Regions from separate parts of the Nocardia sp. NPDC058705 genome, predicted to be linked through region 4. Evidence: riboswitches for the same ligand, from Rfam matches in the RefSeq annotation. Region 4 holds a riboswitch; each other region holds the start of a gene.
The links. Region 4 has a riboswitch for S-adenosylmethionine ahead of ACFW6D_RS13975 (AfsA-related hotdog domain-containing protein). Riboswitches for the same ligand answer to the same signal wherever they lie in the genome.
Positions count from the first base shown of each region.

Region 1 (7,747 bases), on a different contig from region 4:
GGGCTACTCGCGTGATCATCCGGGCTCATCCGGGCCACTGACTGGTAAGGCGTGGCGTAGCTTGTGTCAGCGCGTCGCGCCGTGTACGGTCCGGAGAACAAGTCAGGCCCCAGGGGTGCGCTAACACCCCTGGGGCCCTGGGTGAGGATCTGAGGACGCAGACCGACACCGTGAACGGGCACTCTACCCGTTCCGTATTCGGCTATTCAGCCACCTTCCCCCGCTTGCCGCTCTGCGCCCGTAGTGACCCACGGGTGTGCCGCCTCACTCGCGGTTACGTCGCCCGTCAGATGGGCCACTGCATCTATTCCGATGAGGCAGAGCCACGCGTAAAGGTGGACTCGGGGCGTCCCGCTGTGGTTGGCGGACGGATCGTTGGACGGCAACCAGGTTTCCTGTGCTCTGCGTCCCGGTCCGGGCTCTGCCCAGTAACCCAGTCCCAGCCTCCAGCCGAGTAATACCCGGTGAGGCGTTCACACCAACCGACGCGGAGCGTAGCGGCCGACCGAGGTACAGCGTTGTGTCCCCGTACGTCTCAAGCGAACGGGGAACGCCCTGCCCTAGCTTCGCTCCACAACGCTCCCAAGGTGTTGTGCAAACACTGATACTCTGCTCGTGAAAGATCAGGTGCAGCACAGCGGACCACTCTGTCATGCGCCGCCCTGCCCGCGCGCAGGTGGTGTCTGGAACAATCGGGGGCGTGAACGAGGCGGAGACGACCGGCAAGCACCGGGTCGCGCGGTTGAGCGCGGGGGAGCAGTACCTGCGCAGTCACCTGCCGATGACCGTGGTGACCGCGCTGATCGTGATCGCGGTCGGGTTCGTCGCGTGGGATCGGTGGCGGCGCGGCGCACTGATCTTCGGCAGCGCCGCGCTGGTGGCCGCCGCGTTCCGGCTGTGCCTGCCGACCGTGCAGGTGGGGTTGCTCGCGGTGCGCAGCCGCCCGTTCGACGTGGCGGCGCTGACCGCCCTCGGTAGCGCCATCGTCTACCTGGCGGCCACCATCAACACGCTCGGCGTCAACTGAGGAAGACCGGCCGCGGCGCCGTTGACGCGACCGGTCCCACACCCTCGATCACGGTGTCATTCAGGCGGTTTCGGATGCCCAGAGACTGCGAGTGCCCTGGCTGCCGTAGAGCTCGCGGGCCTCGCGCGGGGTGATGGTCGAAAGCTGCTGTGGCGGAGCCGAATACGCATGGGCGGCGAAGATCTGCCCGGTCATCGGCGCGATGTACGGTGCCGCGTGGATCAGCACCCAGTTGTCCCGGCGAGCGGCGGTCCAGGCGATCACCTTCGCCGGAATGCGCACTGCCACATCGACAATGCGCGGCAGGTTGAACCGCCCGAGCTTGCGCATCCACATCGGCAGGGTGGGAATCGTCGCCAGTGACAGCAGCCGACCGCCGATCGCGAACAACCACCCCTTGCTCGGCGGCGTCCACAGCAGGTAGTGCATGGCCTGCACCGCCCGCTCGGTGACGCACAGTTGCGGCCGGACCCGCTCGAAGTAGGCCCGCACACCCTCGCGGTCACGCGGCACCTCCGACGGCTTGCAGGTCTGCAGTTCGGCGGCGATCGCGCACTCGGCCCAGTACCGGTCCTCCTCGGCGGGGCTCAGTGGACCCGGCCCGTACATCTCGTAGGCCTTGAGTACCGAATGCCAGCCGGTGAGGTGAATCCACAGCTGGGTTTCGGGGCTGTTGGCGCTGTAGCGCTTGCCGCTGATCGGTTCGATGCCCGTCATCGGCGCGTGCACCTTCATCAGGTGCTCGGCGGCCTGGATGGCGGTGCGGCCGTCGCCGAGCGCGACCAGTACGAAATAGGACAGCGTGTGGTCGAGCCGGGTCGCGGGATTGTCGTAGATGCCCTGCGAATCGGCGACCGCGGCGGTCAGGAACGGATCGAAGTGTTCGAGGGTGACTGCGCGCTGGAAGCCGATCAGCGCGGTCGGCGAGCCCCACACCTTCCAGCTGGGGGAGTCGGGCCCGAAGAACCCGTAGTCGTCGCGGCGCAGGGTGGACGCATCGAAAGCCATTGCACATGCTCCTTTGCAGTGCCGAGGTCAGACCTCGCAAATGAATACAACACCACCGTAGCAATTGCTCGAAGTGAATACAACGGTTGCGTAGGATTTGCGTCAGCAGGTCGGCCCCGGAGTATCGTCGGCGGAGAGAAAGGCAGGTGAGCGCGTGACCGCGACGCAGGATCAACGACCGCGACGCCGCTATGCCCCGCGACTGCCGCCGCAGGAACGTCGCGCGCAACTGCTCGACGCCGCGTTCACCGTGCTGGGGCGGATGGAACTGCACGAGCTGAGCATGGAGGCTGTCGCGCAGGAGGCCGGTGTCGGAAAACCGGTGCTGTACACGGTGTTCAAGACCCGTGCCGAACTGGTCGAAGCACTGCTGGAACGCGAACGCGAACGCGGCCTGGACCAGATCGCCGACACGTTGCCTGCGGATCTGCTCGGCGCCGACCCGGTGACTGCCGCCTCGTCGACGGTGGAGGCATTCGTCGGTGTGGCACTGCAGAATCCGACCCGCTGGCGGCTGATCCTCGCCACACCCGCGAGCGCGCCCGACGAATACCGTGCGGCCCTTCGCGCTTCGCGCAAAGACATCGTGGAGCGCGCGGAATCACTTGTCAGCATGGGTGTTTCACTGTCGCCACGCTGGTCGGACATGGACGCCGAGCTACTGGCGAACTCGGTGCTCACCGTCGCCGAAATGCTCGGTCGGATGGCCGTCAGCGACCCGGAAAAGTATCCGCGCGAACGACTTCAGGCCTACGTCCGCTCGATCGTCACCCTGCTGACGGGACCGTGAACCTCAGCGGTTCTCCCGCGCCAAGCGCATGGTCTCGGTGAGCAGCTTCGACACCGCTGCGGCTTCGGTGAGGAACCCATCGTGCCCGTCGCGCGAATGCACGATCTCCAAACCCGCACAGCCGGGCAGGCCTTCGGCCAACTCGGCCTGAGTGTTCAAGGGGTACAGGCGATCCGAGTCCACGCCGCCCACCACACACGGCACCGACGTCGACGCCAGCGCGGCAGTGACACCACCGCGCCCGCGACCCACATCGTGACGATTCATGGCCTCGCTGAGCAGCACATAGGTGGCCGGATCGAACCGCTGACACAGCTTTTCGGCCTGGTGCTCGAGGTAGCTCTGCACCGCGTAACGCCCGCCGGTCCACGGATCCTCCTCGCCCTGAGGACGATTGGTGAAGCGGTGGTCCAGCTCGCCTTCGGTGCGGTAGGTCAGGTGCGCGATGCGCCGGGCCAGGCCCATGCCGGTCATCGGCGCGCGGCCGGTGCCGTGATAGTCGCCGCCCTGCCAGTCCGGATCGGCCGTGATCACAGCCATCTGGGTGGTCTGGGTGCCGATCTGATCGGCCGTGGCACGAGCGCCGACGGCGAGGATCAGCGCCGCCGAGACCCGCTCGGGCAGACCGATGATCCACTCGAGCACCCGCATACCGCCCATCGAACCACCGACCACCGCGCCGAGCCGCTCGATCCCGAGCACCTCGAACAACTGCGCCTCGGCCTGCACCTGATCACGGATGGTCAGCGCGGGAAAGCGTGCACCCCAAGGCTTTCCGTCGGCCGCGAGCGAGGACGGACCGGTGCTGCCCTTGCAGCCGCCCAGCACGTTGGTGGCGATCACACACCACTCGTCGGTGTCGATCGGCGCACCGGGCCCGACCATGCCCTCCCACCAACCGGGTGCCCCGTCGGGCCCACCGACGACATGGGAGTCGCCGGTGAGCGCGTGTTCGACGAGCACCACATTGTCCAGTGCGGGGGAGAGCTCACCCCAGCGTTGCACCGCCAGCCGCACATCGGGAACAACGGCGCCGTTCTCCAGCGCCACCTCCCCGATGGCGACCACGCCGACTCGCCCGTCCGGCGGTGGCAACAGGTCCACCCCGGTTCCGGGTCGGGCGATCGGCGATTCGGTGCTCACGGTCACGTCGTCGCCGCCGCGAACCCGGCCCGCAGATCGGCCAGAATGTCGTCGATTCCCTCGATGCCCACCGCGAGCCTGACCAGGCCGGGAGTCACACCGGCCGCCAGCTGCTCGTCGGGCGTCAACTGCGAGTGCGTGGTCGACGCCGGATGAATCACGAGGGAACGCACATCACCGATGTTAGCTACATGGCTGTGCAGGCTGAGCGCGTCCACGAACTTCTTGCCCGCATCGACACCGCCCGCCAGCTCGAACGCCACGATCGCGCCCGCGCCCTTCGGCGCCAGCTCCTTGGCCCGCGCGTACCAGGGCGAGGACTCGAGGCCCGCGTAGAACACCGCGTCGACGCCCGGCTGCTCGGCGACGAACTTCGCGACCGTCTCGGCATTGCTGACATGCCGTTCCACCCGCAAACTCAGCGTCTCGATGCCCTGGGCGATGAGGAACGCGTTGAACGGTGAGACTGCGGCGCCCAGGTCGCGCAGCAGCTGCACGCGCGCCTTCAACGCGAACGCGGGCGCGCCCAGATCGGCGAACACCGCACCGTGATAGCTCGGATCGGGCTCGGTGAAACCGGGGTAGCGCGAGTTGCCGTCGGCGTCGCGCACGGTCCAGTCGAACGTGCCGCCGTCGACGATCACGCCCGCAACGGCCGCGCCGTGCCCACCCAGGTACTTCGTCGCCGAATGCACGACGATGTCGGCGCCGTGGGCCAGCGGCTGGATCAGGTACGGGGTCGCGACGGTGTTGTCGACGATCAGCGGCAGGCCGTTCGCGTGCGCCACACCGGCGATGCCGGGAATGTCGAACACCGCGCTGCTCGGGTTGGCGATGGTCTCGCCGTAGAACGCCTTGGTGTTCGGCTGGATCGCGGCTTCCCACTGCGCGAGATCATCGGGGTCCTCGACGAACGAGACCGTGATCCCCAGCTTGGGCAGCGAATAGTGGAAGAGGTTGTAGGTGCCGCCGTAGAGGTGCGGGCTGGACACGATGTGGTCGCCCGCGCTCGCCAGGTTCAGGATCGCGTAGGTCTCCGCGGCCTGGCCCGAGGCCAGCAGCAGCGCCGCGACGCCACCTTCGAGGGCGGCCACGCGCTGCTCCACCGCGTCCTGGGTGGGGTTCATGATCCGGGTGTAGATGTTGCCCGGCTCGGCGAGACCGAACAGCGCGGCGGCGTGATCGGTGTCGCGGAAGGCGTACGAGGTGGTCTGGTAGATCGGCAGGGCCCGCGCGCCGGTGGCGGCGTCGGGTGCCTGGCCCGAGTGGATCTGCTTGGTCTCGAAGGACCAGTTCTCGGGCAGGAAAGAATCAGTCATGTCGTGCTCCAGTGGGTGTTCGCCGGGGATCTCGTCAGTTGGGTCGGATCGACGGGTAACAACACATGGGTGCCTCCTGAAATGCGCGCTTGCTCTCGACTTTCGAGAGCCCGGTCATCACCCGGAGCACCCCACCGCAGCTGGAGGGTTGCCGACCAGCGAGCCGGGGCTTGGCGCTGGTACTCATGACCTTGGGCGTCATGTTAACCGGACATCTCCCACACGCGGAAACTTCCCCCGCATTTCCCGCCGAAGATCACTCGGTGAGCGGTGTGCCGAGGCCGGGCGTGTCGTCGGCCGGTGCGCCGCAGACGTAGCGCAGGCCGTGATAGGCGCGCAGGATCGCGTCACGGGTCACCCGCACGGCCGCCTGGGGCGTCGAATGCAGCAGCGCTTCCTCCACATCGGCCATCGAGATGTGACACAGCATCTGCCAGGTCCCCGCCACCAGCCGGACCATGAAGTCGTCCGGTGTCGTGCCCATGCGATCCGCGAGCTGCGCGCACACCGCCACATTCTTCTTTTCCGCGTATTCCAGCGCTCGCGCGTTCACCGCCTGGCTGGCGCGCATGATCCGCTGCATCTGCAGGAACTGGCGCAGGAAACGAACGCCGTCGGCGCCCACTTCGGCGTGGATCACCTGCAGGTAGGCCCCGCACAGCGCCTGTAGTTCGTTGCCGGGGGGCTGGGCGCGCAGCGCGGCCGCGACGGTGACCCCGAAGTCGTCGATCGGGGCGAGCACGATGTCTTCCTTGAGCGGGAAGTACCGGTTGACGGTGCGCGGCGACACGTCGGCGCCCGCGGCGATCTGCTCGACCGTCGTCGCGTCGAAGCCCTGCGTTTCGCACAGGTCGAGCCCGATCGCGACGATCGCCGCTTTGGTCTGCAGCTTCTTGCGTTCGCGCAGGCCCAGCGGCGCCTCGCCAGCCGGTTCGGCGGTCCGGTCAACGCTGATCGGAGGGGTCGAATCCAGCATGTCGCCAGTCTACCCCGCTGCCGGTTCCATCTGTCGAGACCTGCCAATTGGCGCAGTCAGACATTTTTCTCTTGACGCCAATTGTCGCATGGTGCCAGTATTGAGCGAACTGATCGAGCGACGAGGAGTCCTGGTGACCGGCACCGAAATACAAGCGAAACATGTTGATAATCAACAGAATTCGATGCGGTGGTGGGCGCTGATCGTGCTCTCCGCCGCCCAGTTGATGGTGGTGCTCGATGCCACCGTGATCACGATCGCCCTGCCGTATGCCCAGCGTGACCTCGGCATCAGCGAGGGTGACAAGCAGTGGGCGATCACCGCCTACACCCTGATCTTCGGCGGCCTGCTGCTGCTCGGCGGACGGATGGCCGACTATCTGGGGCGGCGCCGGATCTTCCTGATCGGGCTGGTCGGCTTCGCCGCCGCGTCGGCACTGGCCGGACTCGCGCAGACCGGCGCGCAACTGTTCGTCGGTCGCGGTCTGCAAGGTGCGTTCGCCGCCCTGCTCGCGCCCGCGGCACTGTCGCTGCTGTCGGTGATCTTCACCGACGTGCAGGAGCGGGCCCGCGCGTTCGCGGTGTTCGCCGGGATCACCGCGGGCGGTATCGCGTTCGGTCTGATCGTCGGCGGCGCGCTCACCGAGTTCGCCTCGTGGCGGTGGACGCTGCTGATGAACACCCCGATCGCGCTCATCGCGGTGGCCGGTGCGCTGGCGGTGATCGTGCGCGATGTCCCGGTGCCGCGGACCGGCGGCTACGACCTGCCCGGCGCCGTCACGGTGACCTTCGGTTTGATTTCGATCGTCTACGGATTCAGTCGCGCGGCCGAGGACGGCTGGCTGACCGGCAGCACCCTCGGACTGCTCGGCGTCGGCTTCGCGCTGTTGATCGCCTTCGTCGTCATCGAGGCGCGCTCGGCGAATCCGCTACTGCCGCTGCGTATTCCGGGTGAGATCAACCGCGGCGGGGCCTTGATCGCGGCGCTGCTCATCCCCATCGCGATGTTCGCCATGTTCTTGTTCCTGAGCTTCTACTACCAGAACACTCTCGGCTATTCGCCGCTGAAAGCCGGCATCGCGTTCCTGCCGTTCCCGGTGGGTATCGGCATCGCGGCGGGCATCACCAGTTCGTTGATGCCCAAGTTCGGGCCGCGTCCGCTGATGGTGGTCGGCGCGCTGCTCGGCGTCGCCGGGCTGGTGTGGCTGGCGCAGCTGAGCTACGGCGACGGATACGCGGCGAGCGTGCTCGGACCGCAATTGCTGATGGCGCTCGGCATGGGGCCGCTGTTCGTGGGAATGCAGGCCGTCGCGCTGCACCAGGTAGCCGACGAGGACTCCGGGGTGGCCAGCGCGCTGCTCAATGCCGCCCAGCAGATCGGCGGCGCGGTCGGCACCGCCCTGCTCACCACGTTGTCGGTGCAGGCGGCCAAGAGCTACGCGACCGACAACCCGACCGTCGACCACCTCGTCGAACGCGCCTCCA
Region 1 is NZ_JBHYRN010000027.1:35,970-43,716, reverse strand. It holds gene ACFW6D_RS25625 (DUF3017 domain-containing protein) at 701-1,027, shown strand; gene ACFW6D_RS25620 (oxygenase MpaB family protein) at 1,088-2,035, opposite strand; gene ACFW6D_RS25615 (TetR/AcrR family transcriptional regulator) at 2,190-2,825, shown strand; gene ACFW6D_RS25610 (homoserine O-acetyltransferase) at 2,829-3,974, opposite strand; gene ACFW6D_RS25605 (bifunctional o-acetylhomoserine/o-acetylserine sulfhydrylase) at 3,971-5,287, opposite strand; SAM riboswitch class IV at 5,368-5,478, opposite strand; gene ACFW6D_RS25600 (TetR family transcriptional regulator) at 5,544-6,263, opposite strand; gene ACFW6D_RS25595 (MFS transporter) at 6,364-7,747, shown strand, end outside.
Region 1: linked by a shared signal. The riboswitch ahead of ACFW6D_RS25605 (bifunctional o-acetylhomoserine/o-acetylserine sulfhydrylase) and the one ahead of ACFW6D_RS13975 (AfsA-related hotdog domain-containing protein) in region 4 are both predicted to bind S-adenosylmethionine.

Region 2 (7,747 bases), on a different contig from region 4:
CTCGTACTTTCGTTGGCGCAGTACGGAATCGATGCGTTCGATCGCGGCGTACAGCTCGCACTGGTCGTCGTCGGTGTCCTCGTCGAGTACCTGGTAGTGGTCGATGTAGCCGTACGGGACCGGCACCGGGTGGACCGGATCGACACTGCCGAACAGCAGCGCCGAGGTGACGCGGTGGCCGTGGTCGAGGTAGTTGCGCTGGGGTGCGGCGCTGTCGGCGAAGGTGTGGGCGTCTACCCAGCGGGCCAGTGGGGTGGTGGCGGGGAGGCCACCGTCGAAGACTGCGATGGTGAGTTCGTGGTCGGTCGGTTCGGCGGTCGGCAAGATCGGCCGGAAGGTGGAAAGCCGCGTCTTGGTGGATATGTCGCGTCCGAGTTGGGTTCGCATGCGCGGCATCCGGCGGATCACCCTGGTGAACGAGTAGCCTGCGAGCGCGGCGATGGCGGCATGGGTGCCGGTGACCGGGACGAAGGCGAGGCCGCCGTTGTCGAGTCTGCGGTCGATCGCCACGTCGAGGTCGAGATCGCGGGAGAAATCGAGCAGACCCTGCAGGGCGATATCGCGGTCGGAGTGCAGGACCAATTCGGCGACGGTCTCCGAATTACGCGGTGCCGCTGTAAGTCTCAGACGGTCGTCGGGGTTGTTGAGCCGGAATTCCTCGAGGCAGACGATGCCGTTCTCGGCGCTGCCCAGCGGTACGCCGGCGCCGATTCTCGCAGTGAGCAACTGCAGATTCACGCGAGTCGTAGCCAGGAACAGCAGCGTGCTCGCCCGCGGCGTGCCGTGCTCCGGTGTGATCGCCACCGGCCTGCTACCCAGCGGATCCAGCTGCAGTGACGTGAGAAGCCGTGTGGGGTAACCGCTTTTGGACAGGTACTGCGGATGCAGGGTGACCGCCGTGACGGTCTCGTCTTCCGGACAGGCCGTTTTCGGCAACGCGTCCGCACTCGCGGTCGCCGCGTTCAGCATCGGCGCGAGCCGGGCCCGCGCCTGTGCCACGGTGTACGGCGGCTGCGGCGAACCGCCGGATCTGCTGGGGGAGATGGGCGCGGTGAGCCGCTCACCGAACCCGATCAGAAATCGCGGTCCCGCCACCCGAAATCCCCCCAGCTGCCACGTTATTCCCGTCGATGGGTGAAGCCACGGATGGTGTCACGCGAGACCCCCGTGAGCGCACTGATCTGCCGCTGAGACAAGCCTGACACGCCCGTCAGCGTCTGGGCGAGCCGTAACCGATCCGTTTTGGGAAGTTCAGCTACTAGTCGTGCGGAATGCTCGGCCATCAAGCCGGGCAGTAGCTGGTCCTCCAGCACGCAACGTCTGCGCAACCGCAGCATCGTTCGCTCGATATCGTTGAACGACAACCCCTTCGACGCGAGCGCGACCGCATCCACCGCACCGTCGGGCAGTGGCTGTCCGGCGAACCGGCGGATCGCCTCGCAGCGTTGCTCGGCCTCGGGCAGCGCGAATTCCACACTCACATCGAAACGCCGCCACACGGCCGGGTCGAGCAGGTCGGCATGGTTGGTCGCGCCGATGACGAGGCCCGCACCGGTCGGCCAGTCGTCGATCTGCTGCAGCAGCACGGTGACCAGGCGCTTCAGCTCGCCCACATCACGATCGTCATCGCGCCGTTTGGCGATGGCGTCGAGTTCGTCGAGCAGCAGCACGCACGGCCGCTGCTTGGCGTAGTCGATGGCGTGGCGCAGGTTGGTGCCGGTTTTGCCGAGCAGGCTGCTCATGATGGTCGCCAGGTCGAGGACCACCAGCGGCAGCTCCAGCTGATGGGCCAGCCACGCCGCGGCCATCGTCTTGCCGACGCCGGGCGGGCCGACGAACAGCAGGCTGCGCGCCGGGGTGAGGTCGGCGGCGGCCAGCCGGTCGGCTTGCTTGCGCTCATCGACGATCTGGGTGAGCACGTCGTAGGTCTCGGCGGCCAGGATCGGCACTTCGACAGTGGCGCCGGGTGCGATCACCCGAACCAACGGCAGCCGACTGTCGCCGTCTACCGGAATCGGCGTATCCACCTCAGCGCGAAGGGGATTGGCGCGAGTGGGGTTCTGGCGCAGCAGCGCGATCAACGCATCGGCCAACTCGGGACTTGCATGCCGGTGTCGCCGCGCGGCCCGCCGCACGAACATCGCGACATCCTGCTCACGCCCCGCCAACGCCAACCTCGCCAGGTGGACGAATTCATCGGGCAGATCAGCGCTCACGTCCGCCGAAGTGGAGCTCAAGGCGTATGACATGGTCTTCTTCCGATCTGATACGTGGACTGTTTTCGCTTCACTCGATCGTACGGCGTCCATCGCGGGCAAAGTTCACCCCTTGTGTACCGGTTTGACATCGGACCCCACCCGCAGCGCCACATTGATCTGCCGAGCCCTCAGCGCAGCAATTCCCTTCGTCGGATGCTAGTTCCGCCGGCCCCCCTCATGGGCGATTCCCGCCGCGTCGGGCGTGCCTCACCGCGCGAACGCGCCGGTCAGTCGGTGTCGGTGGCAGCGAGGATCGACAGGGCGGGTTCGGGGGTCAGTGCGACGATGCCGATATCCCAGGCGACGCGCTCGAACCATGCGGTATCGGCCTCGAAGGTGAACCAGTGGCAGTCCCGCGCGAGGCGGGTGACATGGTCGATGGTGTCGAATTCTGTTGCACCACACAGTGCCCCGAGCGAACGCCAGGCGCGCAGACGGCCGTAGGCCGCGCCTTCGCCGTGGTTGTAGGCGCCGCCGTTGGCCGCCGCGGCGAACAGCATCGACCAGACCTGCCCGGGTGTGGACGGGGTGACCACGAGGTCGGTCGCCGACGGGTGCCGGGCGTGTAGGCACTCCAGCGACAAGGTGTCCATGAGGGCCGCCGTCGTCGCCGGGTCGGGGACGCTGCCGAGTGCGAAGGTCCGAGATTCGATGCGCCCGTTGGATTCTCGCTTCCAGTTCGCGACAGCCTGCGCGAGTCGGTCCGCGACCGCGGGGTGGGTAGTTTCCTTGGCGCGGGGGAGGGCGAGTCGAGTGCGTCTGCTCAGCGCGGGGGAGGTGTCGGCACTGAACGGCAGGCCGACGCTCGAACCGTGCTGGCTGAATTGGCGCAGCGCGAGCCCGTGCTCGAAGGGTGTGCGTTCGAACGGCAGCACGCGCAGCGGATGACCTGACCAGTGCGCCGAATTCGCCCACCGCACGAGCCCGTCGTGGTCGGCCACCGTGACGCCGCGCAGGATCAACTCCTGCAGCAAACAGGCACGCAGCTCGTCCGCGATCGGCCCGATCAGACCGGCTTGACCGAACGCGGCGACGGCCTCGTCCGCTTCCAGCGATCCGGCCAGCTTCGCCGCTATCCGGCCCGCCCGGCTCTTCTCCGGCTTCGTCGCCGCGAGCACCCGGAGCGCGGCCCCGGCCCTCTCCGGTGCGGAGGCGTGGAGCAATGTGCCGACGCAATCCTCGACAATCCAATTACCGGCACCGTAGGCCGTGGCCGCCGCTCGGCCGAGCGACACGGCGAACTCGAGATCGCCTGCGCCAACACTACTTTCGATCCGCTCCCGGATGTCGCGATAATCGTCGCGCTGCGGGAACTCGCGAATGATCTGTTCGATCTCGACGTGCACGAGCCCAGCGTACGCATCTGCCGTGCCGAGGCAATCGAAGTTCGGCGCGGTAGGAGGCCACTTCCGCCGGGGTAGTTGACAGGCCGCGAGGTCATCTGTCACTCTCGTTGCAGGTCACGAGTACCAGCGTTCAGCCCCGGCTTGCTGGTCGGCAACCCTCCTCCGCGGTGGGGTGCTCCGGGTGACGACCAGGCTGACGTCCGAATTGGGCGCGGCAAGCGCGGGCCAACTCTTGTGGAGCGGGTCCCTGAGCCGACGGGATTTCGTCATGACTGCTGTAATCGACCCCACCTGTGCCATCGCCGCCGTTTCCGGTGCCGACCTGCAGGTTCCGCTCGTTCAGGGCGGCACCAGCTCCTACGCCAACTTCGACTACGCCGCGAGTGCGCCCGCGTTGAAGCAGGTCACCGACCGGATTTCGCAGTTGCTGCCGTTCTACGCCAGCGTGCACCGGGGTGCGGGGTATGCCTCGCGGATCTCGACCGAGTGCTACGAGGCCTCGCGTGGGTCGGTTGCCCGGTTCCTCGATGCCGACGACGACCAGGTGGTGGTGTTCACGCGCAACACCACCGATTCGCTGAACCTGCTGGCCGGGTGCGTGCCAGGGGAGACGGTGGTGCTCGATATCGAACATCACGCCAACTTCCTGCCGTGGACCGAGCACGGTCGCCGGGTGGTGCGGGCCGGTGCGACTGTCGAGGAGACGATTCAGCGGGTCGTCGCCGAGTTGTGCAGCAAGCCGGCCGCGCTGCTCGCGGTGACCGGGGCATCCAACGTCACCGGTGAGGTGCTGCCGCTGGAACGGCTCGCGACCATCGCCCACCTGTGTGGTGCGCGGATTCTCGTCGACGCCGCGCAGCTGGCTCCGCATCGACGGATCTCCTTGCGCGAGACCGGGATCGACTACCTCGCGTTCTCCGGGCACAAGCTGTACGCGCCGTTCGGCTCGGGTGTGCTCGTCGGGCGGCGTGACTGGCTGGACCAGGGTGAGCCCTACCTTGCCGGTGGTGGCGCCGTGCGCAATGTCGGTGTGTCGGAAGTGGAATGGGCTTGCGCGCCGCAGCGGCACGAGGGCGGTTCGCCGAATGTGTTGGGCGCGGCCGCGATTGCCGCAGCCTGTGACGCACTCGCCGCCATCGATCCCGCCGAACTCGTTGCGCACGAACGCTTCCTGGCCGATCGTCTCCGCGACGGCCTGTCCGCGATCCCCGGCGTCGACCTGGTCACCATCTGGTCCGACAGCCCCGACTGTGTCGGCATCGTCGCCTTCACTATCGCCGACTACGCCCCCGGCCAGGTAGCCGCCTACCTCTCCGCCGAACACGCCATCGGCGTCCGCGACGGCCGTTTCTGCGCCCACCCCCTCCTCGCGAGCCTCGGCCTCGACGCCGCCCTGCGTGCCAGCATCGGCCTCGGCACCACCGCCGCCGACGTAGACCGCCTGATCGAAGCCGTCGCCACCCTGGTCGCCAACGGTCCCACCTGGGCCTACGCCGCCACCGACGGCCACTGGAACCCCACCCCCGAAACCCGACCCCTCACCGCCGCCTCCCCCGAAGGCGCGGCCCCCTGCTTGATCGGCTGACCGCCGTCTCGTTCCGCTGTCAACCGCCTGTGCTGTGGAAGTTGGCGGGACTATCCGGCCGCCTCGACCGCGTAGACGACATCGCCTACGCGGATGTGCTGGGAGATCGTGTCCGAGAAGGTGAGCGCGACCTTGGCTCCCGGGCAGAGTAGCTCGATCGCTTGCAGGACCCCGCTCGCGAGGACCTCATCTGCACGTCGGAGTTCGACGGCCGCCCCGACAGTGAAGTTGTCGGTCGTGTCGCCGACTACCGACGGATTCGCTTTGAAGCTGACGGGGTAGACACCTGTCACACGGAACTCGCTCATGGAGACGGTCTCAGGCGAGGTCGGCGTCGAGGACATCCCAGGTGATGGTGACATCGAGTGGGTCCGAGACGGCGATCGCGATGGGGTTGTGGGAGCGGAAGCGGGTGTCGGCGGAGATGTAGACGCCTGCGGTATTGAGGCGGAGGATTTCGATGGACTTCACGCGGCCGTCGTTGTTCTCCATGCGGACGATCCAGTACTGCTCGATGCCGAGTCGCGCGTATTCCGCTCGCTTGTCCACACAATCGGCGGTGACAGTCGCTGGTGAGACCACCTCGACGACCAGGAGGGCGTCGCCCGCGGTCGGCTTGGTCTTCCACTTGTCGCGGGGGTCTTCGACGCAGCGATACACGATGGCGTCGGGGCGGCGGAAGTTGAACGGGACCTCGGAGACCAGCATGTCGAGTTCGCCGCTGGCCTTCAGACACGGTTGACCGGAATCGCGCTTCCGGATCGCTTCTCGCAGAGACTGTTTGATCGCGTCGGCGATGGCGATGTGATTCGGCGATGGTGAGTCGCAGTGCACGACCAAGCCGTCTTTGACCTCGATCACCCGAGAGAGGTCTTCCGGCATCGCAAGATAGGTGTCCAGGTCGATTCCCGGGACACCGCCGCGCAACCACGACCAGTCGTATGCCTCGCTCACTGGATCAACACTAGCCTTCGAGCGCGGTTTGCCTGTTCGATCAGGTATCGAGGGCTGTCGGGCGGTGGTATTTGCCGTTGTAGTACAGCAGGGGGGCTGCTGAGGGGGAGTCTTCGGTTTGGTCGTGGACTCGGGTTACCAGGCCTACGGCCAGGGTGTGGTCGCCGAGGTCGATGAGTTTGTGGATGGTGGTGCGCAGCCAGATGGGGGTGCCGTGCAGGACCGGTTCGCCGGTGTCGAGGGTGGTCCACAGGGAGCGGTCGGTGAAGCGGTCGGCGGCGGTGCGGGAGAAGCGGTCGGCGATGTGGCGTTGGTGTTCGCCGAGGAAGTGGATGACCGCCGAATCGGCGGCGCGCAATGCGTCGATGCTCGATGAGGTGTGGGCGATGTTGAACGACACCAGCGGCGGTTCGAGGGAGAGGGAGGCGAAGGAGGTGGCGGTGAAACCCACCGGCCCGGTCTCCGCGCCGAGGGTCACCACGGTGACGCCGGCCGGGTAGTGCCGCATGGAGGCCCGATACTGCTCAGCGGTGATCCCGCTCAGGTCGTCGGGGACCACGAGTCCGGTCTCGGAAGGTTGCACATCGCCCACCGCCCCAACTTACGCCCGCCACCCACTTGCGCCCACGCCCACTGTGTCCGCTTGATCCGACTCGCCCCACCGCCTGCGTTGACGTAATGATTGCGTCAATGCATCATGGGGAAATGCTGTTTCCCACTCCCGAACTGTCGTCGGCCGACGAAGCGGTGCTCGCCGAGGTCGACCGGATGCGTGAGTCGCTGCGGTACGAACTGCAGAGCGTTCCGGCGGTCTGGGTCGGCGGGTTGCGGAAGTTCTTGACCGCCGACGCGGTGTCGGCATCTAACTCGATCGAGGGATTCAAGGTCTCGACGGTCGACGTGGAGGACCTGCTCGCCGGCGAACGTGATGTGGAGGTCTCGGACGAGAACCGTGCCGAGACCTCGGCGTACGCGCGGATGATGACCTACATTCAGACGCTCGGCGATGTCGAGGATTTCGAGTACAGCGCGGGCTTTCTCAACGCTCTGCACTGGATGTTGCAAGGCCATCGGCACTCGCCGCGCAAGCCCGCCGGCCAGTGGAGGCGAGGCCCGGTCTACGTCACCGACGCCCGCGATCCGAGTATCGCTGCCTACACCGCACCCGATGTCGAGCTGGTGCCCGGGCTGATCGGCGAGCTGGTGGATTGGCTGAACGCGCCGTCGGCGACGCATCCGCTGGTAGCGGCCGCGATGGCGCATCTTCATCTGGTGTCGATTCATCCTTGGGCTGACGGCAATGGGCGGATGTCGCGGTCGCTGCAGACGTTGATGATCGCGCGTGCGGGTGTGATCGCACCGGAGTTCTCCTCGATCGAAGCTTGGCTCGGGCGGCCCGGCAATACCTGGGAGTACTACCAGGTGCTCGGCAGGCGCGGGAGTGTTTACCGGCCCGACCAGGATGTTTCCGAATGGATTCGGTTCAGTTTGACCGCCTATCACCAGCAGGCACAGACCGTGCACGCGCGAGTCGAGCGATCACGGCGGGTGTGGAACGGGGCCTCGGACTACTTGCTGGCGGTGGGTTCCGATGAACGGATCGT
Region 2 is NZ_JBHYRN010000039.1:859-8,605, reverse strand. It holds gene ACFW6D_RS29480 (S8 family peptidase) at 1-1,095, opposite strand, end outside; gene ACFW6D_RS29475 (AAA family ATPase) at 1,119-2,249, opposite strand; gene ACFW6D_RS29470 (DUF6183 family protein) at 2,486-3,604, opposite strand; SAM riboswitch class IV at 3,717-3,831, shown strand; gene ACFW6D_RS29465 (aminotransferase class V-fold PLP-dependent enzyme) at 3,873-5,189, shown strand; gene ACFW6D_RS29460 (hypothetical protein) at 5,240-5,497, opposite strand; gene ACFW6D_RS29455 (Uma2 family endonuclease) at 5,508-6,143, opposite strand; gene ACFW6D_RS29450 (flavin reductase family protein) at 6,184-6,651, opposite strand; gene ACFW6D_RS29445 (Fic family protein) at 6,849-7,747, shown strand, end outside.
Region 2: linked by a shared signal. The riboswitch ahead of ACFW6D_RS29465 (aminotransferase class V-fold PLP-dependent enzyme) and the one ahead of ACFW6D_RS13975 (AfsA-related hotdog domain-containing protein) in region 4 are both predicted to bind S-adenosylmethionine.

Region 3 (7,747 bases), on a different contig from region 4:
GCGTCAGCGATTCGTGCAGACGCCGGTCGATCTCGAGCGGGAGATGGGGTTGCGCGGCGGCAATGTGATGCACGTGGAGATGTCGCTTGACCAGATGATGCTGTGGCGACCGCTGCCCGAGCTGTCGGGTCAGCGAGTTCCCGGGGCTCCCGGCCTTTATCTGACCGGCGCGTCCACCCATCCCGGCGGCGGAGTGTCGGGCGCGAGCGGTCGCAGCGCGGCGCGATTGGTTCTCGGCGATCGCCGCAAGCCTCGATTCCTGCTGCCACGCAAGCGATGAACGCCTTCTCGTCGCAGGTGCTCGGCAGCGACGCGCCGTCGGCCCGCGGCGCCGACTTCCCGGAACTGGCTCGATACCCACGGTGGCACGCGCGCGCCGCTGTGTGCCCGGGCCGAACCGGCAATACGGGCGTTCACTCGACGCGCACCGCGGGGTCGAGCGTTCGGCAGCGCCTGTGACCGGCGCGGCCCGCGAGCACGGGGCGGATGCGCCGCGTCGCGGTGTCGTCGCGATCCGCGACTGGTTACGCGCAGATCCCTACCGTGCGATTCCCGCCGCCACCGCGCTGGCGTTGGTGTTCGCGCAGATCACCTACCCATTGAGCACGGATGTGGCGCGCGACCGGATCACGGTTGCCGTGGTGGCGCTGTCGGCCGCGACCGCGTTGCTGCACGCGGCTACGACTCGCGGATTGCGGTGGGCTGTCGGATTTTTCGTCATCGTGTCCGGGTTGGGACTCACCGCCGAAATCGTCGGCACCGCCACCGGATTCCCGTTCGGTAGCTATACCTACGCCGTCGACCGGCTCGGACCCGCGGTCGCGGACGTTCCACTGGTGGTGCCCCTCGCCTGGACCGGTGGGCTGTACTCGATCTGGATCGTCGCGGGCATCCTGATGTCCGCCAGGACCGTGCGACGCGTGGGACTGTTCGTCCTCGGTGCGGTCGGGTGGGACCTGTTCCTCGATCCGCAGATGGTCGCCGATGGCCAGTGGACCTGGGCGGTCCGCGACGCCGGGCTGCCCGGTCTGCCCGAGATCCCGTACACGAACTATCTGGGTTGGGCGCTCGTCGCCACGGTCATGGCGGTGCTGCTCACCCTGCTCGATCGGCTTCTCGCGCCACCGCGTGATCCCTCGGTGGCGGTCCCGGTCGCGGTGTTCGGGTGGACCTGGCTCGGTTCGACCCTCGCGCACGCGGTGTTCCTCGGGCTGCCCGCGTCGGCGATCTGGGGTTTCTGCGGTCTGGGCGTGCTCGGAATCCCCCTGTTGGCACGGCGTGAGCGCCCGAACCCACCTCGACACCCCTCGAATCGGCGCGAAAATGCCTGATCGGCGTGGGTGGTGGGCCCGTCGTGTGGGCTCTGGGGCCTGAGCCTGGCACGATGTCAATCGTGCAGCCGAGTCCCGTCGCCGACATGCCCACTCCTTCACCGCGTCGTCGCGTGCCCGCGCGGCGCGTGGCGGCCGTTGCCGTCCTGCTGGCACTGCTCGTGCCCGCGCTGGCCGGGTGCCTGCGCGTGCAGGTGTCGATGGGGGTGTCGTCGAACGACCGCGTGTCGGGTCGGATCGTCGCCGCGGTGGTGCCGACCGGGCCCGAGGACAAAGGACCACAGCTGAAGTCGCCCGCGCAGTTGGCGTCGAAGGTGCGGGTGGAGAACTACAACCAGGACGGCTACGTCGGCACCCAGGTGTTCTTCGACGATCTGTCCTTCGGCGAGGTCGGCCAGCTCGGCGGGCTGTCGGATCAGACGCAGGGCATGTTCACCCTCGACTTCCAGCGCAGTGGCGATCTGGTGAGTCTCACCGGCCGGGTCGATCTGGAATCGGTGCCGCCACACGGTTCGGACGTGCAGTTCTCCATCGCCTTCCCCGCGCGCGTCGCCAAGACCAACGGCACCCGCGAAACAGCCAACAGCGAGAACACCGTCTCGTGGAAGCTGCCCGCCGGTGAGGTGTCGACCCTGCGCGCCGAGGTGAAATACGCCGACCCCAACACCCGCTCGTTCGCGGGCTGGGCCGGCATCGTCGGCGGTATCACCCTCGCGGTGGCCGCGCTGATCGCCGGGCTGGCGTTCCGCGACCGCAACCCCGCCCCACCGCACGCCCCCCGTGGCGGCTTCTCCCCCTCCGAGATGTGGCGCGAGATCTCCAGCCGCAGACTGGGCCGCTGACATGGGCGCGGCGGCTCGCTACCTGACCTGGGCAGGCACCGGCCTCGCCGCGCTCGGCGCGAGCACCGCCGCCTACAACCTGCTCACCCTGCGCACCCTGCCGCGCGGCGTCGCGGGCGTGATCGAACCGGTCACGGTCTGCGTGCCAGCCCGCGACGAAGCCGAGCACCTACCCGCCCTGATCGCCGACCTGCGCGCCCAGACCGGTGTCCCCCGCCTGCACGTGCTGATCCTCGACGACGCCTCCACCGACGGCACCTACGACGCCGCACTGACCGCGATCGCCGGCGACGAACGCTTCACCGTGCTCCGCTCCGCCGCCCACCCCGCCCCCGGCTGGACCGGCAAAGCAGCAGCGTGCGCCCGCCTCGCCGCCCGCACCGACGCGGCAGCCCTGGTCTTCGTCGACGCCGATGTGCGCCTCGCACCCCACGCCGTCGCAGCGGCGGTCACCGAATTACGCAGGCGCGGAGCAGGTTTGGTCTCGGCCTGGCCGATCCAGGAAGCCGGTTCGCCCACCGAACGCCTGGTCCAGCCCCTGCTCGCCTGGTCATGGGCATCAACCCTGCCCGTAGGCCCCTCCAACCACAGCCTGCGCCCCTCCACCGCCGTAGCCTGCGGCCAGTTCCTCGCCGTCGACGCCGAGGCCTACCGCGCCGCAGGCGGCCACGCAGCCGTAGCCGCCAGCGCCACCGAAGACCTCGACCTGGCCCGCTCGATCCGCCGAGTAGGCCACCGCACCGCTCTGGTCACCGCAGGCCCCGCAGCGAGCACCCGAATGTACACCGGCACAACCGAACTCACCGACGGCTACACCCGCTGGCTCTGGTCCGCCTACGGCGGCCGCCGCGACACCGGCGCAGCCATAGGGATCCTCGCCACCCTCGCCTACTGGATCCCCCCACTGGCCGCCCTACTCGGCCGCGGCCGAACCCGCCGCGCGGGAATCCTCGGCTACCTGGCCGCAGTCACCAGCCGCCTCACCGCCCGCACCATCGAAACCCGCCGCCCCCCGACACCTTCCGACCTAGCCTCAGCCCTGGCCCACCCGGTAGCAGTAGCCCACTACCTATCCCTGTGGACCCGCTCCCACCACCGCCACCAAACCGGCCGCCTCCGCTGGAAGCAGCGCCCCCTGGTCGCTCCCGACGAGGCCATCGCCCGCCGCGCCTGACCGAGTACCAGCTTGTCGACACAATTGGCGGCCGTCGACTTCTGTAGCACCGTAGCACCGTGCTACACTGTGGCATGACCGCGATGAACATCCGTGCACGCATCCGAGGCAGTCGCCATCAAGTGACTCTGCCTCAGGAAATCCGTGCCGTGCTGCATGTTCGCGAGGATGACGAACTGGAATTCACGGTCAACGAGGCTGGTGATGTCACGGTGCGCGGCTATCGGTCGATCCCGGTCGATCAGGCATGGTTCTTTACCCCGGAATGGCAGCGCAAAGAGCAAGAAGCTGACCAGGAACTGGCCGCGGGCGTCCCGCACGAGGTCTTCGAAGATGGTGACTCGTTCTTGCGAGGACTGGCTGCCTCCGCAGGCATCGACCTGGCCGAGATCCAGCCCGAGCGGCACTGATGCCCACCTATGCCTGGTTGACGCTCTTCACCCGAGATTGGCAAAAGTTGACTCGCGATCAGCAAGTAGCCTTCCTACGATCGGTGTCGATCCTGGTCGAAGATCTGCGCGCCGGAGCCGGGTTCCGCCCTGGACTGCGCGTCAAGAAGATGAAGGGCTACGACAACATCTGGGAGATGACGTGGGCGCCTGACGGGCGCGCGACGTTCAGTTACGGCGACTCGGTGACGACGGGTGAGGCCCATGTGATCTGGCGGCGAATAGGCACCCACGACATCTTCACCGCTCCATAAGCGAACGACTGTTGCCACGGCGGGTACCTCAACCGAGCGGACGGCGCCCGGCAGGTTTCAAGGAACCTCAGTGATGCCGACGGTCGGAAAGAAGAAGCACGACCGCCCCGCGTTGTCAGTGGTTCCGAAGACGGCAGCCAGCACAGTGCCACGCCCAGTGTCCACAGGCACCGCACGCACACCACCGACGGGAACAGCGGCGAAGAGAAAGTCGCGAATCGCGTTTTCAGCCAGCGGCCGCAGTTCTACAGGAACCTCGGGCGGAACCATCGCCCGAACGAGGTCGGCAATGGGCCCCATCGAAGCCATCCCACCCCGTCCGGTGCTGATATTGAGCCACGCCACCTGCATCCCGGAGGTCTTCGTAGCAGCAGTGTCGGGAGCGAGTCCATAGGGCAGGAACGTGAACAACGTCTGCCCGGACTTCACCGCGGACAGGTCGAGTCCCGGAGTGGGCAGCGTGTTCGTCGGCCACGGACCCGGCACCGCACCCGCGACCGCCGGGACGAGCCCCGCGCCGTCACCGGTGCAGTTCGCCGCAACCGTCGGATAGAGGAACGGCTGAATACCCATGGCTTTCAGCGTCTCGACGACGGTCCGGTAGGCGCCGAGCAGGTCGCCCGGGCCCGCGGCTGGAGTGGCGTTCGGCGCGTCCCTGGTGACGGCGGGCGTCACCGGCGCGGCCGGTTCAGCGGTGGCCGACGGCGCGGTCAGCAGCAACGCGGCGGCGCAGGCCGTCAGCGCGGTCAGTGTGGTGGAACGACGCCCCATGTTCACGACGTACTCCTCATCGACGCAGAGAAGGCCGACGCTACCGCGTGCGATGGGTGAATCGGGCAAGGTGAAGTAACCGGGGGTTCGGCGCGTCGCAATCTCCCAGCGAACCGAACCGGGGCAATTGTGGCTGCCCCGGCGGCCGGTTCCAACCCCTGCGCTCACGCTGATTTCTACCGTTGCGACCACGACACCTGTGTCACATGCTGATTCAGCTCGGGCCGCGAGGCAGGCGAGCACAACCATCCAGAGCGACCGAGAGACCCGGCTCTACGACGTCGCAGCAACCCGCCCTTCGAGGGTGCGGGTGCTTCTGCCGGGATCGATGGAGGAGTTTTTCGTGCTGACCGCGTCCACTGTCTCCGGCGTCGAGACCGCCCCGCTGGGCGATGCTCCGCCCGCTGGTGCCGCCGACGACCTCCCCCGGATCGCCGGTTCCTGGCACCCTCCAAGCGCCTCGACGGCTACCTCGGGCCGAACCCGTCCGGTGTCTATCACTCGACGACCACAGGCGAAACCAAGCTCATCGCCACCTTTTCCGGTGCCGGTGACGCCCTGCAAGGCGAGATCGCGGTGCTCACCAAGAAGAACAGCGGCCTCAACACCGCCGTCCACAAGGCCCTCGTCGATGCCATCGCCGACGGCAGCTATCAGAAGGTCCCCGATCGCTGGGGGCTGGATTCGGAGAAGGTCACCGAGTCGCGCATCAACCCGCCCGGTCTGCCGAAGAAGCCCGCCGCATGAGTTCGTTCGAGAGATCAGGAGCACGGGCATGAAATTCCTGCTGATGACACTGATCACCCGGGTGCCCGACCCGGTCACCGGTGTGGTCCCGACAACGCGTGACGGCCTGCACGAAGTGATCGAACAGGCAAGGCGCGCCGAAGAATTCGGTTACGACGGATTCGCGGTCGGTGAGCGGCACGAGGACCCGTTCCTGTCCGGCGCTCCCCCGGTGGTACTGAGCCATATCGCCGCGGTCACCACGCGGATCAGCCTGTTCACCGCGGTCACCACCTTGAGCCTGCTCGATCCGGTGCGCGCGTTCGAGGACTACTCCACGCTCGACAACCTGTCCGAGGGCAGGCTCGAGCTGATCATCGGCAAGGGCAACGGGGCGGCGCAAGCGCAGCTCTATCACGTCACCACCGAGGACCAGTGGGAGCGCAATCGTGAAGGGTACGAACTCTTTCGGGCGCTGTGGGACAGCGAGGAGGTGACGTGGTCGGGCCAATTTCGGCCGTCACTCACCGCGGCCAAGGCGCTCCCGCGACCGTTGCAGCCGCGCGTGCGGATCTGGCACGGCAGTGCGACGAGCCGGGAGTCGGTGGAACTGGCCGCGCGCCACGGTGATCCGGTGTTCTCGGCGAATGTCACCCATCCGATCGAGCCGTATGCCGAGCTGATCCGCCACTATCGCGAACAGTGGGCGCACTACGGTCACAACCCGGCTGACGCCTTGGTCGGGGCGGGCACGGCGGGTTTCCATGTCGCGCGGACCTCGCAGGAGGCCGTCGAGGTGTTCCGGCCGCTCTACGAGGCACGGACCGCCTTGCAGCGCAAGGTCGGCAATCCGGTCGTGTTCGAGACCGTCGAAGATTTCATCGCCCGATCGTCGGCGCTGGTCGGTAGTGCGGAGCAGGTGATCGACAAGGTCGGCCGTTATCACGAGCAGTTCGGGCACGAGGTGATCCACCTGTCCGCCGAACGCGACGGCCGCACCGAAGCCGACTACCTGGGCAGTCTCGAGCTGTTCCAGGCCGAGGTGGCGCCCGAGCTGCGCCGCCGCATTCCGAGCCGTCCGCTGGCCGCAGGTCGCCAATTGTCTGGAGTTACCTCGTGATTCGACATCGTCTCTCCGCGTTCGCCGGTGTGTTCGCCGCCGCGACCACTGTGGTGGCGTGCGGGAGCGGCACCGGCGATCAGGGCGGCCAGGCCGGTCCGCCGCAGCCCGGCGGCACTCTGCGCTACGGGCTCTCGCAGGCGCCCACCTGCTCGGATCCGGCGCAGGCCGGCTCGAACCAGACCATCTATGTGACCCGCCAGATCGTCGATTCGCTGACCGACCAGGATCCGAAGACCGGGGCCATCACGCCGTGGCTGGCCGAAAGCTGGGAGGTCAGCCCGGACTCGAAGGTCTTCACGTTCAAGCTGGCCGACGGGGTGAGCTTCAGCGACGGAACCCCGCTGACCGCCGACTCGGTGCGCGACACCTTCGACGCGGTGATCGAACTCGGCGGGGCGAAGGCTCCGCTCGGTGCGAGCTATCTCACCAACTATGTCGGCACCACGGCCGTCGACAAGCTCACCGCCCGAGTCGAATTCAGTCAGCCCAACGCGCAGTTCCTCCAGGCCTCCTCGACATCGCAGCTCGGCATCCTGAGCCAGTCGACCAATGCCAGACCATCGGAGGCTCGCTGCGCTGGTGACACCATCGGCAGCGGACCGTTCACCTACGCCGAGTGGAAGCAGGACACCTCCGCCACACTGGCCAAGCGTGCCGGATACCACTGGGGTTCAGCCGTTTTCGCACACAAGGGTGAGGCCTACCTGGATCGGATCGAGTTCACCGTCGTTCCGGAATCCGGGGTGCGCACCGGCAGCCTGGCATCGGGCCAGCTCGACGCGATCAGCGACGCACTGCCACAGGACGCACCGCAGATCGAAGCGACCGGCGGCCGGGTGCTGTCCACCTCCAACCCGGGCACTCCGTTCGGCTTCTCCCTCAATGTGACTCGTGGCCCGCTGCGAGATCCAGCGGTGCGCCAAGCGCTACTCCCCGCACTGGATCGCCAGCAGCTCGTCGACACCGTCCTCGGCCCACAGTTCAGAACCGCCACCTCGAGCTTGGCCGCGACGACCCCCGGCTACACGGATCTGTCGGCCGAACTGGCCTACGACCCGGCCAAGGCGAAGTCGATCC
Region 3 is NZ_JBHYRN010000019.1:33,941-41,687, reverse strand. It holds gene ACFW6D_RS21245 (phytoene desaturase family protein) at 1-280, shown strand, start outside; gene ACFW6D_RS21240 (carotenoid biosynthesis protein) at 513-1,331, shown strand; gene ACFW6D_RS21235 (LppM family (lipo)protein) at 1,385-2,173, shown strand; gene ACFW6D_RS21230 (glycosyltransferase family 2 protein) at 2,175-3,347, shown strand; gene ACFW6D_RS21225 (AbrB/MazE/SpoVT family DNA-binding domain-containing protein) at 3,422-3,757, shown strand; gene ACFW6D_RS21220 (hypothetical protein) at 3,841-4,050, shown strand; gene ACFW6D_RS21215 (hypothetical protein) at 4,108-4,821, opposite strand; SAM riboswitch class I at 5,064-5,156, shown strand; partial or broken gene ACFW6D_RS21210 (ABC transporter substrate-binding protein) at 5,272-5,568, shown strand; gene ACFW6D_RS21205 (LLM class flavin-dependent oxidoreductase) at 5,597-6,667, shown strand; gene ACFW6D_RS21200 (ABC transporter substrate-binding protein) at 6,664-7,747, shown strand, end outside.
Region 3: linked by a shared signal. The riboswitch ahead of ACFW6D_RS21210 (ABC transporter substrate-binding protein) and the one ahead of ACFW6D_RS13975 (AfsA-related hotdog domain-containing protein) in region 4 are both predicted to bind S-adenosylmethionine.

Region 4 (7,747 bases):
GCACTCTCATCACCTGAGTGCTAAAAATGACCTGGCACTCGTCACTGTTGAGTGCCAGGTCGGGACGGTGAGATCGGGTTCCATCGACACCCTCGGTCGTCCGTCGCGGGCACCTCCTGGCCAGCGTACTTTGGGGCGATCCAACCTGTGGTCGTCTCGTGTGTCAGCCATAGACATGTGGAGGATCTCAACGCAATGGCCAAGACAATTGCGTACGACGAAGAGGCCCGTCGCGGTCTCGAGCGGGGTCTCAACGCCCTCGCCGACGCTGTCAAGGTGACGCTGGGCCCGAAGGGTCGCAACGTCGTGCTCGAGAAGAAGTGGGGCGCCCCCACGATCACCAACGATGGTGTTTCCATCGCCAAGGAGATCGACCTCGAGGACCCGTACGAGAAGATCGGCGCAGAGCTGGTCAAGGAAGTCGCCAAGAAGACCGACGACGTCGCTGGCGACGGTACGACCACCGCCACCGTGCTGGCCCAGGCGCTCGTGCGTGAAGGTCTGCGCAACGTCGCGGCCGGCGCGAACCCCCTCGGCCTGAAGCGTGGCATCGAGAAGGCCGTCGAGGCCGTCACCGCCAAGCTGCTCGACACCGCCAAGGAGATCGACACCAAGGAGCAGATCGCTGCTACCGCTGGTATCTCCGCGGGCGACCCGGCCATCGGCCAGCTCATCGCCGAGGCGATGGACAAGGTCGGCAAGGAAGGTGTCATCACCGTCGAGGAGAGCAACACCTTCGGGCTCCAGCTGGAGCTCACCGAGGGCATGCGCTTCGACAAGGGCTACATCTCCGGTTACTTCGTGACCGATCCCGAGCGTCAGGAAGCGGTCCTCGAGGATCCGTACATCCTGCTGGTCGCGTCGAAGATCTCGACCGTGAAGGACCTGCTGCCGCTGCTGGAGAAGGTCATCCAGGCCGGCAAGCCGCTGCTGATCATCGCCGAGGACGTCGAGGGTGAAGCCCTGTCGACCCTGGTCGTGAACAAGATCCGTGGCACCTTCAAGTCCGTTGCCGTCAAGGCGCCGGGCTTCGGTGACCGTCGCAAGGCCCAGCTGGCCGACATCGCCATCCTCACCGGTGGCGAGGTCATCAGCGAAGAGGTCGGTCTTTCGCTGGAGACCGCTGGTCTCGAGCTGCTCGGCACCGCGCGCAAGGTCGTCATCACCAAGGACGAGACCACCATCGTCGAGGGTGCCGGCGACGCGGAGGCCATCAAGGGCCGCGTGCAGCAGATCCGCGCCGAGATCGAGTCCTCGGATTCGGATTACGACCGTGAGAAGCTGCAGGAACGTCTGGCCAAGCTGGCCGGCGGCGTCGCGGTGATCAAGGCCGGTGCCGCTACCGAGGTCGAGCTCAAGGAGCGCAAGCACCGCATCGAAGATGCCGTGCGTAACGCCAAGGCCGCCGTCGAAGAGGGCATCGTTGCCGGTGGTGGCGTCGCGCTGCTGCAGGCCGCCCCCGCGCTCGACGGCTTCAGCGGCCTGACCGCTGACGAGGCGACCGGTGTCAACATCGTGCGCGTCGCGCTGTCGGCTCCGCTCAAGCAGATCGCCTTCAACGCGGGCCTCGAGCCCGGCGTCGTGGCCGAGAAGGTCTCCAACCTCCCCGAGGGCGAAGGCCTGAACGCCGACACCGGTGTCTACGAGAACCTGCTGGCCGCCGGCGTTGCCGACCCGGTCAAGGTCACCCGTTCGGCCCTGCAGAACGCGGCCTCCATCGCCGCGCTCTTCCTCACCACCGAGGCAGTCGTCGCCGACAAGCCGGAGAAGTCCGCCCCCGCGGGCGACCCCACCGGCGGCATGGGCGGCATGGACTTCTGATCCGCTGATCAGCTAGCCCAACGCAAGTCGCGAAGGCCGGTCCACCACACGGTGGGCCGGCCTTCGGCATGAAAACAGGGGAATGAACATGGCGATCGTTCAGGCGGTCCGCAAGTACTGGTTGTTCTGTGTACTGATGGGGACAATTTGCGGCTGGGTGATTCTGTCGGGTCTGCTCGATCTGGCTGACCGCACGGTCACCTGTCATGACTGGAGTCCGCTGGTCCTGAATTTCACCAGCTACGACATGGCCCCGGGGGATAACGCGTGCGGGATGTCGAAGTACGGCTACGCGAACTACGCGGACGTGCGAATGATCAACAACACGCTGGACTCGGTGCGGGTGATCATCGGTGCGGTGATGTTGTGGATAGGTTGTTCTGCCATCCGCGACTTGGCGAAGAAGCAGGTCGCGCCGCCATCGGACGAGTAGGCGGGTGTCTCACCCCACCGGAGTGAGGCGGAGGCGTTCGGCCAGTTCGTTGAAGATGTAGAAGTTGGGGATGGTGCTGACGGGGCCGAGGGACATCCAGACGCCTGCGAGTTTGATGCGGATGTGGCCGCTGCGTGCGTCGATGAGTTGGATGTCTTCCCAGGGGAGGTCTTGGGCGCGGTAGGTGAGGGCGTCCAAGGAAAGGGCCAGGTCGCCGAATGCGACTGTTTCGCCGTTGTCGATGGCGGCTACCGCGACGGGGAGTTGGGTTGCGGTGACGGCGGATTGGATGGCGCGGGCCCATTCGCGGGCGCGGGCGAAACCCTCGTCGTCGATGGTCGCCTGTACACCGTTGGGGCCGGACAGTTCCAGCAGGTAGGTGACGGGGGTGGTGTCGTGGAACGGGATCTCGTGCTGACGCACTTCGGTGCTGTCCCAACGGAATCCGGACACCCGCTGCCCCGAGCGATACACGGTGACGCCGTGGTCGAACAGGTCGATGCGGGCGGCGCGGTTCTGCCGGTTGATCACCCCGCGGCGCAGCGCGAGCAGCACGGGCGCGGCGGCGATCACCAGCAGCGTGATACCGCCCTGCCACGCGCCGACGGCGGCCACGATGACGCCGATGGTCGCGATGCAGCCCGCGACGATGCCGCAGCCGCGTACGAAAGCGTCGTCGGCGGGGGTAGCGAGAAAGGTGTCACGGTGCGCGCCGAGGTGCTGATACTCCGCCATCAGGTGTATCAACTGCGTCAACGGCACTGTGTGCCGACTTTCGGCTACGTCCTCCGGCCTGTTCGGAGTGATCACTCGTCCCTCCATGAGGCGTATTCATCCGCGGCGAAGCGTATGCGAACCGGCGCGATATTGCCACCGGTACGGTTCGGAAATCCTGGCCGCGACCGGGGGTAATGGTCTCGAGTGGCCGTGTGGGCGATGCGGAACCCGCTTCCACGCGTGCCGTCGGCCGTGATAGTCATGTCTACCTGCGAAAATCGCGCGCGGTCGGTTCGGCGACCCTGCTCTAGTGTGGTTGACGTGTTGTTTCTGGACGAAGGCGAGCCCACCGCACCCGCGATCGTGTGCATCCACGGCATCCCGGGTTCGGTCGACTGGTTCGCGGGGGTCGCCGAGCGAATGACACCCGAATTCCGGGTGATCCGGGTCGACATGCAGGAGTTGGGCGCCGACGGCGACTTCAGCGCCGCGGCCCGCACCGCCCCGCTCACCGCACTCATCGACGACCTGGACCTCACCGATGTGACGGTGGTCGGGCACTCCTTCGGCGCCGAGATCGCCCTGGAACTCGCCGCCGCCACTTCGAGCCGGGTGGCCCGCGTCGTGGTCGTCGGCCAGGCCCCGGACTATCAGGCCGCGAGCATCCCGGCGGCTGCGAGGTGGGTTGTCCGCCCGTGGGCGGTTCGCCTGGCCCAACGCTGGACGCCCGGCCCGCTGATCCGCCTCAGCAGCCGCCCCGGATTCGCACCCCGCTTCCGCTATGACTCGGCACCTGGCCTGGCAGACGCCCTGGTCCGAGACTTCCGTGCCACCCTGCCCGCCGGCCTCGCCTACGCGGTCGGCGCCCGGGCCGACGACTTCGCCGCGGCACCCCTCGACACCCGCGCCCAAGCCCTCTTCCAACCCGTCCTCGCCGTCCACGGCCGCCACGACCACCTCTACGACAGCACCGAAACCCTCGCCCGCTTCGCCGCCGCCGGCGCGCAAACCCATCTCGTCGAACACGCGGGCCATTCACCGCAGGTGGAGCAACCAGACGAATTCGTCTCCGTCCTCAGTGAATTCATCGCTAGAACCCGCTGACCGCCGAGACCACGAAGGTTCCCGGCGTGCCCTGACCCAGCGGCCCGCCCTTGTCGAATTGCGACGACACGACAAGTGCTCGATCGCCGGAATGCACCATCGTCGTAGGAATATTCAGTGCGGGATCGTGGAATTCGCCTGCGCGGGTTGCGGTTGCGCCGTTGTCGGTGAGTGTCCAGCGGCTGATGGTGTTGTCCTTGTTGTGGACTATCCACAGCGTGTTGTCGCGCAACTCCAACCCGTCGCCGTTCTTCGCATCACCGCCGCTCAGTGCCATTTTGCGGATGGGCTCCGCGCCACCGGTGAGGTCGATGCGATACAGCTCGGCTGCTGACATCGCGACGACGATCAGATATCGACCGTCCCGATCGGCCGCAATGCCATTGAGCGCGAACGCCTGTGGATCGCGGGCCGTCGAGGTCAGGTCGTAGGCGACGGTCAATTCGCTGCTGCCGATTACGGCTTTGTAGACGACATTGCGAACACTGTCGGTCAAGTACGCGGTCCCGTCGCCGCCGAAGTCCAGATCGTTGACGAAACGTGGTGCAGCACCCGGCACTTCGAACCGAGCGAGCAGCGCACGCGAATCGGTGTCGTAAACACTCACTCCCACACCGGAATCGATCACCCACAGCCGACCACTCGAATCGACCTTAATCCCGTTCGCCGTCTTCCTGCCATCGGCACCCGCGGGCAGGAAGACCTCGGCGCGTGCGGCGTCGGCGCTCGCGCGATACACCGAACCATCGGCGAACGACCCGACGTAAGTGTCCCCGTTGCGCGGATCCAGGCCGATTCCCTCGGGATAGACGGCGTTGCCGGGTAGCTCGTAGGCAGTGCTCAGCCTGGGTGCGGCGGACGAGGTCCCGCATGCGGCGATGGCCAGGCAGGCGGCGGCAACGGCGACGGTTCGCAACATGGTGAAGCCTCTCGGTTATGTAACGAAGAACATCAATCGATCGGCACTAACCTAGATTAGAGTCGTTATGATCGTCAATGGGGTTATGGAGTGATGGGCGGATACCATGCACGCATGACGTCCATGCCCGCCGCCGAGAGGCTCGGCTCGTACATCAAGCGGGCCGAGCAAGCCCTGATCGCGACGAAGACGGCCGCGCTGAAACCGGCAGGCCTGACCGTCCCGCAGTACAGCGCGCTGATGTACCTCGCGGAGAACCCCGGCATCTCGGCGGCGGCCTTGGCCAGGCTGGCGGGCGTCACCCCGCCGACGATGAACACCGTCCTCACCAACCTGCAGGACCGCGGCTTGGTCGACCGCACCCCCCACGAGTGGCACAAGAACGTGCTGGAAACCCGCCTCACCGAGGAGGGGCGCGCGGTGATGAACGACGCCGATACGCGCGCGGTCGCGGTGGAGCGCACCCTGGCCGAGCAGTTCACCGCGGCCGAGCTGGCGGCGGTGCGGGAGCTGCTCACCCGCAGCACGCAGGCGCTCGACGAGATCCGCGACAACCTGGCGTGACGAAAAAAGCCCGCCGGATGATCTCCGACGGGCTTTCAGAAATATCCAGGTCAGCGCTCGGCGGCGACCTTCACCTTGCTCAGTGTCTGCTCCATGCCCGAAACCAGATCGGCTTCGAACTTCTCCTCGCCGCCCATGGCGACCTTGATCGTCTTCTGCAGCCAGCCGGGCAGACCCTTGGCGTCGACCGTGCGGGTCTCGACGAGGTGGGTGCCGGTGGCAGTGGGGGAGAGTTCGTAGGTCCAGGTCGTGCGGTTCTCGTTCATCCGGAAAGCGAACGCCTTGTTCGGCTCGAAGCGCGCGATCCGCGAGGTGGTCGGGTAGATCTTCCAGCCGACCTTGTTGAGGTTGACGGTGAACGCGCCCTCGCGCACGCCACCGACCGCGACCATCTTCACCGTCGTCGGGCTGAACTCGGACATGCGGCTCAGGTCGGACAGTACCGACCAGACCTTCTCCGGCGATGCGGCGATGTCGATGCTGGCTTCGAGAGTGTTCGGCAACGTTGCCTCCGGGATATACGTGACGGACTGTCACGCTCAGCATAGGCACCGGCGTTGTGCCCTACCTCCGCCCGTGGGCGGATTTTTCGCATGCTGGTCGGAACGGTTTTCAAAAATATTGCGGCCGTTTACCTTTCGGAGCACGGTCACGAGTTCCAGCATCGAGCCCCGGCTTGCTGGGCGGCAACCCTCCAGTGGCGGCGGGGTGCTCCGGGTGACGACCGGATGGTGGGGCTCACCTGCCGTAAGCGTCTTTCTGGAGGTTTATCCATGTCTGTAGTCCAACTCGACGCCACTCGCGCCCCGGAAACGGTGGCGACCACGTTCGTCGTGGTGGCCGACCGTTTCCTCGGGATCACGGCGGACGAGCGGGTGCACACCGTGTCGGGGCTGGTGGCGCTGCTGCGCAGCGGTCGGTTCGTCGATCAGGAATTGGCCGTTCACCTGGGCCAGGGCGTCACCCGCCACGATCTCGACTACCTGGAGCACGTGGCAGCCGTGCACGCACCGCAGGCGCGAGTCCGGGTGGTCGGCGAAATCGCCGAGCCCGCGCGCAGGCACCATGTGCACAAATACCAGCACTCCAATGTGCTGCTGGCGGGGCTGCGGCGCATCGAGGAGAACGCCTTCGAAGCGGATCTGCGTCTGGACAGCGACAACGAACTGCTGCTCGACCACCAGACCGGTGAGCACGTGCAGGGCATCGTGGTGATCGAGGCGGTGCGACAGCTGTTCCTTGCCGCGTTCGAACTCGAGTACGGGGTGCGCAGGCCGCAGGAGCATTTCTACATCGTGTGGAACAACGTCGACCTGCGGTTCACCTCGTTCCTGTTCCCGCTGCCCGCCACGCTGCACGCCCAGCTCACGCCGGTCTCGATCGATGATCCGGGCAAACTGCAGTTCGTCATCGAAACCGACGTACGCCAGTTCGGCAAGTCCGTGGCCGGCTCGCGGATCGAGTTCACCGCACTGCCCAACGACCGAATCGCCCAGATCGAACGGGCGAAGGCGGCCAAGGCGGTCACCGCGTATCTGGGGGTGCCGGCGTGAGCGATCACCGTCCCGAGACAGAGGCGGAGCGGGGGCGCCCGAGCACGCCGAATGGAAACAACGTGAGTGTGGCGTTTTTCGACGTGGACGAAACCTTGATCACGGTGAAGTCGATGTTCACGTTCCTGCGGTTCTGGCTCGCCGAGAACGGTGACGACGGGAGCGAATATGCCCGTGTCGCAGACGATCTCAAGGCGCGAGCCGAAGCCGGTGCGCCGCGTGAGGAGATCAACCGGGAGTACTACCGGACCTATCGCGGGGTCGAGTACGCCGCGCTGGTGGCGGCCGGTCAGCGCTGGTTCGACGAGTTCGCGGCCGAGGGTGCGGCGTTCTATGCCGAGGCGGTGCGGGCCTTGCGCGCGCACCGGGAGTCCGGGGCCCGCACGGTGCTGCTGTCGGGTTCGTTCGCACCGGCGATCGCGCCCGTGGCAGCCGCGGTCGGCGCCGACCACATCATCGCCACCGAACCGCTGGTCGACGCTGATGGCGTGCTCACCGGGGAGGTGCTCGAGCCGATGATCGGCGCGGCCAAGGGAGAGGCGGTGGTGGAGTACCTGCGCGAGCACGGCATCAGCGCCGACGACACCTGGGGTTACGGCGATCACGGCACCGACCTGCCGTTCCTCTGGCTGGTGG
Region 4 is NZ_JBHYRN010000009.1:127,951-135,697, reverse strand. It holds gene groL (chaperonin GroEL) at 196-1,821, shown strand; gene ACFW6D_RS14005 (hypothetical protein) at 1,910-2,254, shown strand; gene ACFW6D_RS14000 (DUF6585 family protein) at 2,264-3,016, opposite strand; gene ACFW6D_RS13995 (alpha/beta fold hydrolase) at 3,293-4,075, shown strand; gene ACFW6D_RS13990 (SMP-30/gluconolactonase/LRE family protein) at 4,062-4,994, opposite strand; gene ACFW6D_RS13985 (MarR family winged helix-turn-helix transcriptional regulator) at 5,109-5,558, shown strand; gene ACFW6D_RS13980 (SRPBCC family protein) at 5,609-6,061, opposite strand; SAM riboswitch class IV at 6,206-6,318, shown strand; gene ACFW6D_RS13975 (AfsA-related hotdog domain-containing protein) at 6,332-7,111, shown strand; gene ACFW6D_RS13970 (HAD family hydrolase) at 7,174-7,747, shown strand, end outside.